Regions from separate parts of the Bradyrhizobium sp. B039 genome, predicted to be linked through region 1. Evidence: predicted binding sites of a transcription regulator. Region 1 holds the regulator's gene; the other holds the start of a gene.
The links. Region 1 encodes LexA, which represses DNA repair genes until DNA is damaged. Its sites were predicted from a motif close to TGTTCNNNNTGTGTTCNG; they were not measured.
Positions count from the first base shown of each region.

Region 2: AAFG50_RS11675 (DUF3072 domain-containing protein) is a predicted target of LexA. The motif match lies at 3,322-3,339, and genes of this name have one in related genera.

Region 1 covers NZ_CP152416.1:4,917,259-4,923,040, reverse strand. The annotation lists gene AAFG50_RS23010 (GAF domain-containing protein) at 1-515, opposite strand, end outside; gene AAFG50_RS23005 (hypothetical protein) at 740-1,171, opposite strand; gene AAFG50_RS23000 (hypothetical protein) at 1,365-1,556, opposite strand; gene lexA (transcriptional repressor LexA) at 1,844-2,539, opposite strand; gene glp (gephyrin-like molybdotransferase Glp) at 2,715-3,926, opposite strand; gene AAFG50_RS22985 (hypothetical protein) at 4,150-4,368, opposite strand; gene AAFG50_RS22980 (HAD family phosphatase) at 4,534-5,160, opposite strand; gene AAFG50_RS22975 (alpha-hydroxy acid oxidase) at 5,175-5,782, opposite strand, start outside.
Region 2 covers NZ_CP152416.1:2,458,586-2,464,367, forward strand. The annotation lists gene AAFG50_RS11655 (universal stress protein) at 1-323, opposite strand, end outside; gene AAFG50_RS11660 (Do family serine endopeptidase) at 537-2,078, shown strand; gene AAFG50_RS11665 (hypothetical protein) at 2,352-2,714, shown strand; gene AAFG50_RS11670 (DUF6496 domain-containing protein) at 2,727-2,999, opposite strand; gene AAFG50_RS11675 (DUF3072 domain-containing protein) at 3,091-3,285, opposite strand; gene AAFG50_RS11680 (hypothetical protein) at 3,401-3,622, shown strand; gene AAFG50_RS11685 (hypothetical protein) at 3,641-3,847, shown strand; gene AAFG50_RS11690 (hypothetical protein) at 3,944-4,180, opposite strand; gene AAFG50_RS11695 (hypothetical protein) at 4,277-4,546, opposite strand; gene AAFG50_RS11700 (hypothetical protein) at 4,488-4,907, shown strand; gene AAFG50_RS11705 (HWE histidine kinase domain-containing protein) at 4,904-5,782, opposite strand, start outside.

The DNA.
Region 1 (5,782 bases):
TTGTGCAGGTCCTTGATGATCAGCGGCAGGCCCGCTTTCCAGGTGCGTCCGGGCAGGCCGAAGCCGCGGGGAAACCTGGTGTGGCGGGAGTTGAATTCGAACATGTCGGCGGTGCCATAGTAGCCGTCGACGAGCCCCATCTCGTGGGAGCTATCGGGATCGTTGTGCCAGAGCTCGATCGCGCCGACATGCGCCTCGTCGTCGCCGCAGAACAGCACCATGACGGCCTGCAAGAATTCGCCTGAAAACACCGGCACCGCCACGCCACAGGTGAGGCCGGCCGCGAGCGCTTGGTCGGTCCGCTTGAAATAGGAGTTGGCGAATTTAGTGAGGATCACGGGATGGCCGCTGGCCCAGGCCTTGCCGGGAAGGCCCTCGTCGTATCCGAAGCGCAAGTCCTCGCTCACGGCCTTGAACGCAGACAGCCCTTCGCCGTAGAGGCCGCCGCCGAATTCCAGCCGCATGCGCGTCCGGTCCGGCACCCAGAGTTCAACGACGCGAATGAAGGTTTTCATCGAACGTGTCCGCCGCCTCAAGCCTTTGACAGCATCGGCGATCTGGCCGCGGAACGGACGTTCAAAATTCAGGCAGGGCCGCGCAAACTTCGTGCGATGGGCAGGTGCGAGCCTGATCTCGGCGGATTGGATTCCGGAAGACGCAAATCATACCATCTCGCCGGCCACGGCCGGCGATGGCAATTTCAATCCCGGCCCCGACCTCTGCGCCGGGGGGAGGTGCATCAGCCGATCGGCAGGCGTGTGATCGTCGGCCTGTCAGCGATGATCTCCGGCTTGTGTTCACGCTCGCCGGCCGGCTGGGTCACCGGCAATTGCAGCACGGTCGCGCGCTGGCCTTCGACGAGTTGCGTCACGAGTACGTATTTGCCGTCGGGGAATTCGATCGCGTCATGATGGCGATCGGGAATGTGCGGATCGATCTTGCCGAACTTGCCGACGCGGGAGTTGATGGTGCGCGTCCAGATCCAGCGATTGTCGTAGCGGACGTTGTCGGCGAAGGCGAGCTCCGTTCCCGGCAGCAGGCAGACCGCGACGGACATGTCGGCCTCGGAGGCGAAGCCGCGCGTCGAGGTGCCGCGGAAGGTGGTCGTGACGATCGTCTCGCCGACTTGTGCGGGACGCGTCGCGACGGCATGCAGGCTGTAGTCACACATCGGGTGCTCCTCATTCAGGGATAGCGACCCGCGCCTCCTTCGGAGGCACTGGCCTCTATCAGAGTGGAAGCATGTTAGCGTCTTCTTGGTTGTAGGCAAATCTGCGGCTTGGCTCCGCAGGCTGCCATCACAATATCTTTTTCAAATGCGTCAGGAACAAAAACCGCTTCCGTGCATTTGGCGTGCATCTTCGTCAGCGACCAGCAGGTGCCGACCAGCCCGAATATTGCCAGGCGGGTTGCGACGGCTGCGCGACGGCGTTGCGGGCATTGCGCAATTGCTCGCTCGTCGTCTGCGTTGCCCTGCGGGCATGGTGCGACTGTGCGGCGAAGGCTTGCGACGCGGATGCTGCGATCAGCGCCACCGTCAAAACGATCTTGCGCATTGATTGTCTCCTCGATCTCCAGGGCCACGAAGCGATGAGGGCTTCGTGCGGCGTGGCGAGGATGTAGCGCTAGCGGAGGGCCGGATAATCTGAGCAAAACCAGAAAGACTATCCAGCCGGAGCGGACAATCGTCCGCTCCAATCGTCAACGCGCGGGTCGCCAACCGGCGGGGCGCGCTTTAGGTGATTGCTTGAGCATGATCTCCGCGCAAGCGCGTCCTGCGCTTGTCGCGAGGGAAAACCGCTGCGCACTTTGCGCTAACGCGGCCCTCCAGTCCGGATCACACTCAGTACTTCCGGTACAGGCCGATCAGCTTGCCCTGAATCTTCACCCGGTTGGGCGGCAGGATGCGGACCTCATAGGCCGCATTGGCGGGCTCGAGCGCGATCGAAGCGCCGCGGCGGCGGAAGCGCTTCAGCGTCGCTTCCTCGTCGTCGATCAGCGCCACCACGATGTCGCCGGTGTCGGCGCTCTCATTGCGCTGGATCAGCGCCATGTCGCCGTCGAGGATGCCGGCTTCGACCATCGAGTCGCCGCGCACTTCGAGCGCGTAGTGCTCGCCCGAGCCGAGCATGTCGGGCGGTACGCTGATGGTGTGGCTGCGGGTCTGCAACGCTTCGATCGGCGTGCCGGCCGCGATACGGCCCATCACCGGCACCGCAACGGGGCGTTCGCCCTCGTCCGCGCTGGAGCTCGCTCGCACCTTGCCGAGATTGCCCTCGATGACGCTCGGCGTGAAGCCACGGCGGTTGCCAGCGGCGGCCTGCAGCTCGGGCAACTTGATCACCTCGATCGCGCGGGCCCGGTTGGGCAGGCGCCGGATGAAGCCGCGCTCCTCCAGTGCGGTGATCAGGCGATGGATGCCTGACTTCGAGCGCAGGTCGAGCGCGTCCTTCATCTCGTCGAAGGAGGGCGGCACACCGCTTTCCTTCAAACGCTCGCTGATGAATCGCAGAAGCTCGTATTGTTTGCGCGTTAACATCTCGACCAAATCCCCCGGTTGATGTCGTTCGATTCCGAGACGGTGAATTCAGCGGCGAGCCGCCAGATGCTCGAAACAAATCATGAACGGACACTATATGTTCGATATGTGTTCCGCAACTGCTTAATTTACCGTGAACGCGACAAAGTTCGCGGAACGCGCAGGACCAGTGCGTTCAGGCGGGCAGTCGCAGCACCTCGCAAGGCGCGCCTGCCTCGACCTTCGGCGCGAACGGCGCGCGCACGAGAAGTGCCTGCGCCGCAGCGAGATTCGCAAGCAGCGAGGAATCCTGATGATTGACGGGAAGGGCGACAAGCATGCCGTCGTCGCGCCGCTCCAGGCGCGCACGAAGATAGTCCTCGCGCTGGTCATTGGCACCGACATCGCGGCCGAGCACGGCGCGCTCGCGACGATGGTGAATCACGGCGCGGCCCGACAGGGCGCGAATCAACGGAACCATGAACAGGAAGCCACACACATAGGACGACACGGGATTGCCGGGCAGGCCGATCACACCCATCGCCCCTAGCCGGCCGTGCATCATCGGCTTGCCCGGCCGCATCGCGATCTTCCAGAACGCCATCGCAATGCCTTCGGCCTTCAGCGCCTGCTGGACCAGATCGTGGTCGCCGACCGAGGCGCCGCCGATCGTGATCAGGATGTCGGCGCCGCTCTCTCGGGCACGGCGGATGCCGGCTGTGGTGGCCTCCAGCGTATCGGCGGCAACGCCGAGGTCGATGGTATCTGCGCCCTCCTGGCGGGCGAGGGCGTGCAGGGCATAGCCGTTGGAATAGACGATCTGGCCGGGGCCCGGCGTGGTGCCCGGCATCACCAGCTCGTCGCCGGTGGCGAGGATCGCGACCTTCGGACGGCGGCGGATGGGCAGGTCCGGGTGGTTCATCCCGGCGGCGAGCGCGAGGTCGCGCTCGGTGAGCCGGGTTCCCTTGCGAAGGAGCACGTCGCCCTCGCGGAAGTCGACGCCGGCGGGCCGGATGTGCCGACCGGCGATAGCGGCTTCCTTGATCGTGATGCGCTTGCCCTCGGCGACCGTATCCTCCTGGATCACGACCGCGTCCGCGCCGGCGGGAACGACGCCGCCGGTGAAGATTCGTACCGCTTCGCCGGCGCCGACCGCTCCCGCGAACGGCCGGCCCGCCGCGACCTCGCCGATCATGGTGAGCTGCGCGTCGACCCTGGCCGCATCGGCTGCGCGCACGGCGTAGCCGTCCATGGCCGACATCGCCTCGGGCGGCTGGGTACGCCGCGCCGCGACGTCGCGTGCGAGCACGCGGTGGTAGGCCTCGTCGAGGGGAATCATCTCTTCAGGCAGCGGCTCCGCGCCGGCCAGCACCGCGGCGAGCGCGTCAGAAACCGGCATCAAGGCCACGGCGAAACTCCTGCTCGGAAAGTCTGGACGAATGGGCGGCAAGAGTTCTAGCCGAGCGCGGGCGATGAAGCAAAATGGGACCGGATCAGGATTTATCCTGCTTGATCCGTCCAGTCATGAGGGACCGTCAGCCCTGCCGCGGCATGATCTGACGGACGAGAAAGACGGGAACGAGCGTGGCCATGGCAAGGACGACAATGACGGGAGCCACGGCCAGCATCGGTCAACGACCGGTCTGGCGGTCCGGACGGAGGTCCGGCGCCACGTCGGGAGCCACGTCAGGGGGCTTGGGGCCTTGATCCTTGTCGGGCAGCGGATCGGCCTGGGATTTCAGGTCGGCGGCCTTGCTGATCAGCTTGGCGGAGAGGTCAGCATCCGAAGTCGTTCTGGCGAATTCGAGCAGAAGAGAGGCTTGTTTGGTGAGGTAGGTCTTGCCCAACACGATGATACGTCCGTCTGTAGAAGTCCCAACGGACTCAAGAGTCCGGAAGCGGGCATTCCGTTCCCGGAACTCTGTATAAAAATGTACAAAGCGATTTGGTTCCTCATCTCGGCCAGATCGGTTTCGGGAGCTCCCCGGTTTCACCCGCCGGCCGATGCGTCTCGATCAGATTCCCAGCGCCTCGAGCGCGTCGCCGACATCGCGGGGCGAGGTCACATGCACCGCGGTCAATCCGCGCGCCCGCGCTCCCTCGACGTTTTCGGCGAGGTCGTCGAAGAACACGATGCGCCTGGCGGGCACACCGATGGCCGCCACGACATGGTCGAACGCCGCCGCGTCCGGCTTGCGCAGGCCGATGCTGGACGACAGGTACAGCTCGCGGAAATGGCCGAGCAGGTCGGCGTATTCCTTCGAGAAATGGTCGACATGCGGCCGGTTGGTGTTGGAGAAGGCGTAGAGCGGCATCTGTTTCGCCGCACGCGGCAACAGCTCCGCGACATCGGGCATCTCACCCGCGAAGATCGCGTTCCAGCCCTCGAGGAATTGCGCATCCGAGATGCCGATCCCGAGCGAGGCGCGTAGCGAGGCGAAATACTCCTCGTCGCTGATCTTGCCGACCTCGTGCAGCCGATACGCCTCGCTGTCGCGCACATAGCGGGCAATGATCGCCTCCGGCTTGCAGCCGGCGTGTCTCGCCCAGCAGGCGATCGCCTTGGAGAAATCGATGTCGAGCACGACGCGCCCGAGGTCGAACAGAAGCGCATCCGCGCTGCCGGGAGAGAGCGAGGTCATTGCGTCCTTTCGGATCAGTACCGGTAAGGCTCGTGGTCGAACAACGGGAACGCGCTGAACACGCTCGGCGCGTTCGTTGCGGTGGCTTGGTGCAGGCAGGACTTGTTGACCTCGGCGAACGAGGTGGCGCCCAACAGGCCGAGGCAGCGCAGCACCTCGTCCTCCAGAAGCTCCAGCATCCGCGTCACGCCGGCTTCGCCGGCCGCCGCCAGCGCCCAGCATTGCAACCGGCCGATGCCGACGAGGTCGGCGCCCGCCGCGATCGCCTTGACGATGTCGGTGCCGCGGCCGAAGCCGCCATCGACCATGATCTTGGCGCGGCCCTTCACGGGCTCGACGATCTCAGGCAGCACATGCATGGCGCCGCGGCCGTGATCGAGCTGGCGGCCGCCATGGTTGGAGACGTAGATCCATTCGACGCCGTGATCGAGCGCGATCAGGGCGTCCTCGGCGGTGGCGATACCTTTCAGGATCAGCGGAATCTTGAACTTGTCCTTGATCATCTTCACGGTCCGCCATTCCAGGCCTTTCTGGAAATCGCCGCCGGTGGCGCGCAGGCGGCTCTCGCGAACGTAGCGCTTGGCGATGTCACGTTCGCGACGGCTGTAATGGGCGGTGTCGA
Region 2 (5,782 bases), 2.5 Mb from region 1:
GCCATCTCGCCGAGCGAGCCGGCCGCGTCCGCCGGAATCGCGCCGATCGGGCGGCACGTGTAGGAAATGCCGGCGTTCGCCGCTTCGCTTCCGAACACCGCGAGCGCGGCCTCGGCCCGCTCAACTGCCCGCTCGCGTTCCAGTTCGAACACGGCCGCCACGGCGGCCCCGCCCTCCATGACATAAGCCGCGCTGGTTGCGACATAGCCGACCGCGACCGCGTCGAGATGGGCGTTGAAATGCGCCGCGAGCGAGATCGAGCCGTCGATCACGGGACGCATCGGGCGCTCGGTCGGGACGTGGACGAGAATATCTTTGTACATGGCGCGCCTCCGATGGACATCATTCGGTGGCCGCAGTCTTTCACCGCGCGAAGGGGCGGCGTTGAGCTGCATCAAATGTGCAGCCCCGATTTTTGACCCGGCCGCTGACCGCACCACCTTTGCCAAGATTTAATCGCGCGGACGGGACGCCGTAAGGTCGCGGCGGCCATGTTGCGTGCAAGGCGACACCTGACCCAACATGGACATTTCGACATGAATGACCGCGTCAATTCCGACATCACCACGTCCCGCAGGATCTTGAAGCCGCGCCGGCTCGCGCTGCTCGGCACCGTGGCCGCGCTTGGCGTGGCTGTGCTGGCGGCATCTCCCGGCTCTTCGCCGCTCGGCGTGACCTCCTTCATCGCGCCGGCCCAGGCCGCGGAAAGCGCTGCGACTCCGCCGGGCTTCGGCGACCTCGTCGCCAGGGTCAAACCTGCCGTCATCTCGGTGCGGGTCAGGATCGACCAGGACAACGACAAGAGCGCGATGCTGCAACAGAACCGGATGGATTCCGACGAGGACGCGCCGTTCGACCAGTTCTCGCGGCAGTTCGGCTTCCGCCTTCCGGGTGGCATGAACGGCATGCCGCGCCAGCGTCACCAGATGGTCACGGGCGAAGGCTCCGGCTTCTTCATCTCAGCCGACGGCTATGCCGTGACCAATAACCACGTCGTCGACCACGCCGAGTCCGTGCAGGTCACCATGGACGACGGGACGAGCTACACCGCGAAGGTGGTCGGCACCGATCCGAAGACCGATCTCGCGCTGATCAAGGTCGATGGCAAGAAGGACTTTCCCTTCGTCAAGTTCTCCGACCAGAAGCCGCGGATCGGCGACTGGGTGGTCGCGGTCGGCAATCCCTTCGGCCTCGGCGGCACCGTGACCGCCGGCATCGTCTCGGCGAGCGGCCGCGACATCGGCAACGGCCCCTATGACGACTTCATCCAGATCGACGCGCCCATCAACAAGGGCAATTCCGGCGGCCCGGCCTTCGACATGAGCGGCAACGTGATAGGCGTGAACACTGCGATCTTCTCGCCGTCGGGCGGTTCGGTCGGCATCGGCTTCGACATTCCGGCCACGACCGCAAAGCTCGTCGTCGCGCAGTTGAAGGACAAGGGTGCGGTCACCCGCGGCTGGCTCGGCGTGCAGGTGCAGCCGGTGACATCAGAGATCGCCGACAGCCTCGGCCTGAAGGAGGCGCGCGGCGCGATCGTCGACAATCCGCAGGACAATAGCCCGGCGGCAAAGGCCGGCATCGAGGCGGGCGACGTCATCACCGCCGTCAACGGCACCGCGATCAAGGACTCCCGCGATCTCGCCCGCACCGTCGCCACGCTGGCGCCGGGCACGTCCGTGAAGCTCGACGTCTTCCACAAGGGCGCGAGCAAGACGGTGACCCTCGCGCTCGGCGAGCTGCCGAACGAGCGGCAGGCTCAAGGCAAGGCCGACGAGGGCAAGGCGCAGCCGGGCAACGGCACGCCGCGCCTCGGGCTCAGCCTGGCGCCGGCCGGCGACGTGCAGGGCGCCGGCCAGAAGGGCGTCGTCGTCACCGAGGTCGATCCGCAAGGGCCGGCGGCGCAGCGCGGCATCCAGACCGGCGACGTCATCCTCAATGTCGGCGGCAAGCCCGTCGCCAATGTCGGCGACGTCCGCGCCGAGCTGGCGCAGGCGAAATCGTCCGGCAAGAACAGCGTGCTGTTGCAGATCAGAAGCGCGGACGCGACCCGGTTCGTCGCGGTGCCGCTCGCGTAAGTCGAGCTCCACCAGCGCAAATCCAAAAGGGCGGCCTTCGGGCCGCCTTTTCTCGTTTGCATCCGGGATACCAACAGCCCGCCGATAACATTCTCGTTAACGGCAGCATTGGTGACGGGTTCGTCCGAAAAAGCCGCGTTCGCTCGTCAGAGTTCGAAATCGCGTGTCGCCTTGGCGGCAATGAAGACGCCAAGGCGAGCTGCTAGAGTGGAACTTCGGACGTCCGGCCGTTTTGTGGAACCGGCCGGCGGTTCGTATTTGATCGGTGCCGACATGGATCGATTGAAGCTCTCGCTGAGATGTGCGCTGCTCGTGGCGCCGCTCGTACTGTCGGCTGGAAGCGCCCTGGGGCGTGATGACGGCCGCTACGCCGATTCGCCGCTCAAGCCCTGGTTCGACAGTCTGCGCAGCCATCTCGGCCCGTGCTGCTCGGATGCCGACGGATTTGCCGTCTCCGATCCCGATTGGGAATCGCATGACGGGCACTATCGCGTCCGCCTCGATGGGCAGTGGGTCGATGTGCCCGATGAAGCCGTCATCACCGAGCCGAACCGCGCCGGTCGCACCATGGTGTGGCCGGTGAAGACCGCGTTTGGCATCTCGATCCGCTGCTTCATGCCGGGCAGCATGATCTAGCGCCGATTGCCACTACCGCTTGGCGGATTTGCGCTTGGACGTTTTCTTGGCTGCTCTCTTGGCCGTCTTCTTGGCAGTTTTCTTCGAGGCCTTTTTCGGGACCTTCTTGCCTTTCTTGCGCGCCTTCGACAGGCCGATTGCGATCGCCTGCTTGCGGCTCTTCACGCGTCCGCCGCGACCACCGCGGCCGCTCTTGGCCGTGCCCTTCTTGTAGCGCCGCATTTCGCTTTCGACATCGCTCCCGGCGCTGCGCGAGTAACGGCGCTTCTTTGCCTTGCGTGCCATTCAGATTCTCCCTTGGCCGGGAGAAAACCATTCGACACAGGCATGGTTCCGAAGGCGCGCCCGCAACGTCCGGATGCGCGACGCAGCCTGGCTAGAAGGAATTCGCCAGTTCGATCTCCGCCTCGAGCACCTGGATGCGGCGCGCAGCTTCAGTGAAGGACAGACCCCGATCATATTGCGTGGGCTGATAGGCCTCCTCGCTGAGCCGCTTCAACCTCAGGCCTTGTGCCCGCGTCATCTGCTCCGCGAGGAAAACCCTGGCGTCGTATTTACCTTGAACCTGCATCTGGCCTCTCCGTTCTGAAATCGTGACTTGACTATATGTTCTTATTTTGTTCTAACAAGCCATGGACAACAGAATTAATGAAATTCGACGTAAGATCAGTGCCTTGAGGCTGGAAATGGCTGATGTCGAGGCGTCCGTGCGCGAGCTCGTCGACCGCGATCGCGACTGCACAGAAAAGGCCCTGGCGCAGATGGATCTGCGCCGGAAAATCAATCTGCTGATCGGCGAATGGAAGGCGGCTGGTGGTGGTGATGTCCTGCCGGATGTTCGCGATCGTGTACGTCTTCGTTCCCTCAAGAAAGCCGCTGATCCCGTGCGCGCAATCGTGCGTCGCTGAGACATTTGGGAGCGTGCCGTGGAGGAAGACCCGGACACGTACCGGATCTTGAGACTGCGCGCCGAGATCCTGGAGCTGGGGTCCGCGATCCGGCAATTGCAACATGAGGGTCTCGACGACGCTGCGGCCCAGCTTCTGATCGCGCGCAAGCGGGCGCGGCTCGACCATCTCGTGAAGACAAACTCCGCAGGCGGCCCGAACATCGCCGACATCCGGCGCAGCTAAAGGCGTGCGCCGACGATGTGGCGTGAGAAGGATTGTATCGAACAGCAAAGCAAGAAGGCCCCGCGATCACGGGGCCTTCGATGAACGGCGGCGAGTCTACTTGGTGTTGCCAGTACCCTTGTTCGTCATGGTGCCGCCCTGATCGGAGCCGGGACCGGAGCCGCCCTGACCGGAAGGATCGGCGCCCTTGGATTTCGTGTTGGCGCCCGTCGTCTGCGAGGACGACGTCGAGGATTCATGTTTCGCCTTGTGCGACTTCGCCTGTGCGGCGAACGGGGCGGCGGCGATGCCGGTTGCCAACATCACGGCGAGGGCGAGCTTGGTCGTCTTCATGCGCAGGAACTCCCTGAGTTAAAATGACGCAGGCAGCCAACTGCCATTCGCCGCAGGAGTTCCCGGCAAAGCAGCCTCGCGGGTTTCACGCGCGCTTCAAAATTCCTTGTCCTCGGCGATGATGAACACGATGCCCGTGAGCATCGCGCCGATCGCGAACGTCGTCACCAGCGTGACGACGAAAACGGCCGCGGCCGAATCTCCGCCATGGTTCAGCAAATTTGCCACCGCCGGGTTGGACAGAATGAGCACGAGACCGAAGGCGAGGCCAATCGCCGCGCCCATCATCGCGTGCGTCAAGAGCGTGATGATGCCGGAAGGAGAGATCAGCCTTGGCGACTTTTTCGGCGACTTTTTCGCGCCCATGGAACCGCCCTCGATCTTGCATGCAACGCAGCCGGCGATTGCGGGTTCCATCGGCATGAACGATTTGTCACGTCGGGCTTCATCCGACGTTCATGCCCACCTTGCGACCATGGAGCCCGTCAACACGGGAACATTCGATATGGGTAAGGTTGTCTTTCTCTATCGCTCGCTGGCCTATCGAAACGCGGCCGCCGACATGCTGCGCAAGGCGCGCAAGCTGCCTCGCGGTGCCGAGCGAAGCGCGGCCCGCCGCTATGCGATGGCGTTACGCGATCTCGCGCAAACGGAAGCCTGGCTCGAAGGGCGCATCGCCCATGAACCTCGGCCGGTGCGGCGCATGAAGGTCGCCGCGTCGGGTTAACCCGACGCGCGCTGAAGCGCGAGGGAGGTGGTGCCCTCGAACTTGCCGTGCGCGGCGCCGGTTGGGGTCTTCCGGGTCAACGGCACTTCCAGGCGGCACAACAGGCCCTCGGCGCGCCAATCGAATTGCGCCTTTCCGCCGAGCTGGGACTCGACGCTCGCAAGCAGGCTCCGCGTGCCGAAGCCGCGAGATTTCGGCGTCCTCACCAGCGGACCGCCGGATTCCTCCCAGATCAGTGTGAGGTGATCCTCCTCGACCTGCCAGCCGATCATGAGCCGGCCCGACCGCGTCGAGAGCGCGCCATACTTGGCCGAGTTGGTGAAAAGCTCGTGCAGCGCGAGCGCCAGCGTCTGGGCGGTTGCCGGCAGCAACTGAACCTCGGGCCCCGCCAGCTTGATCTGGCCGCCGAGCGAGTAGGGCGCGAGTTCCTCGTCGATCAGCTTCGAGAGTTCGGCGCCCTGCCAGCTCGACAGCGACAGGATCGTATGCACGCGCGCCAGCGCGTTGATGCGTCCCTCGACGGCGTTGACGTAGGCCTTGACCTCGTCGGCACGGGTGAGACGCACGATCGATTGCGCCAGCGCCAGCGCATTCTTGGCGCGATGATCGACTTCCCGCGCCAGCAGATTCTGCCGCTCCTCGGCCCGCTTGCGCTCGGTGATGTCCACGGTGACACCGCTCACGCGCACCACGCGGCCGCTATTGTCGGCGGTGGCGGCAGCCGTGCCGACACACCAGCGCACATCGCCGTCGGGCCGCACAATGCGGAATTCCGTCTCATAGGCGCGTGTGCCCTTGCTGAATTCGGCGATCGCCTTGCGCAATTGGTCGACGTCATCGGGATGCAACAGTGCCTGAACGTTGGCCGGATTGAC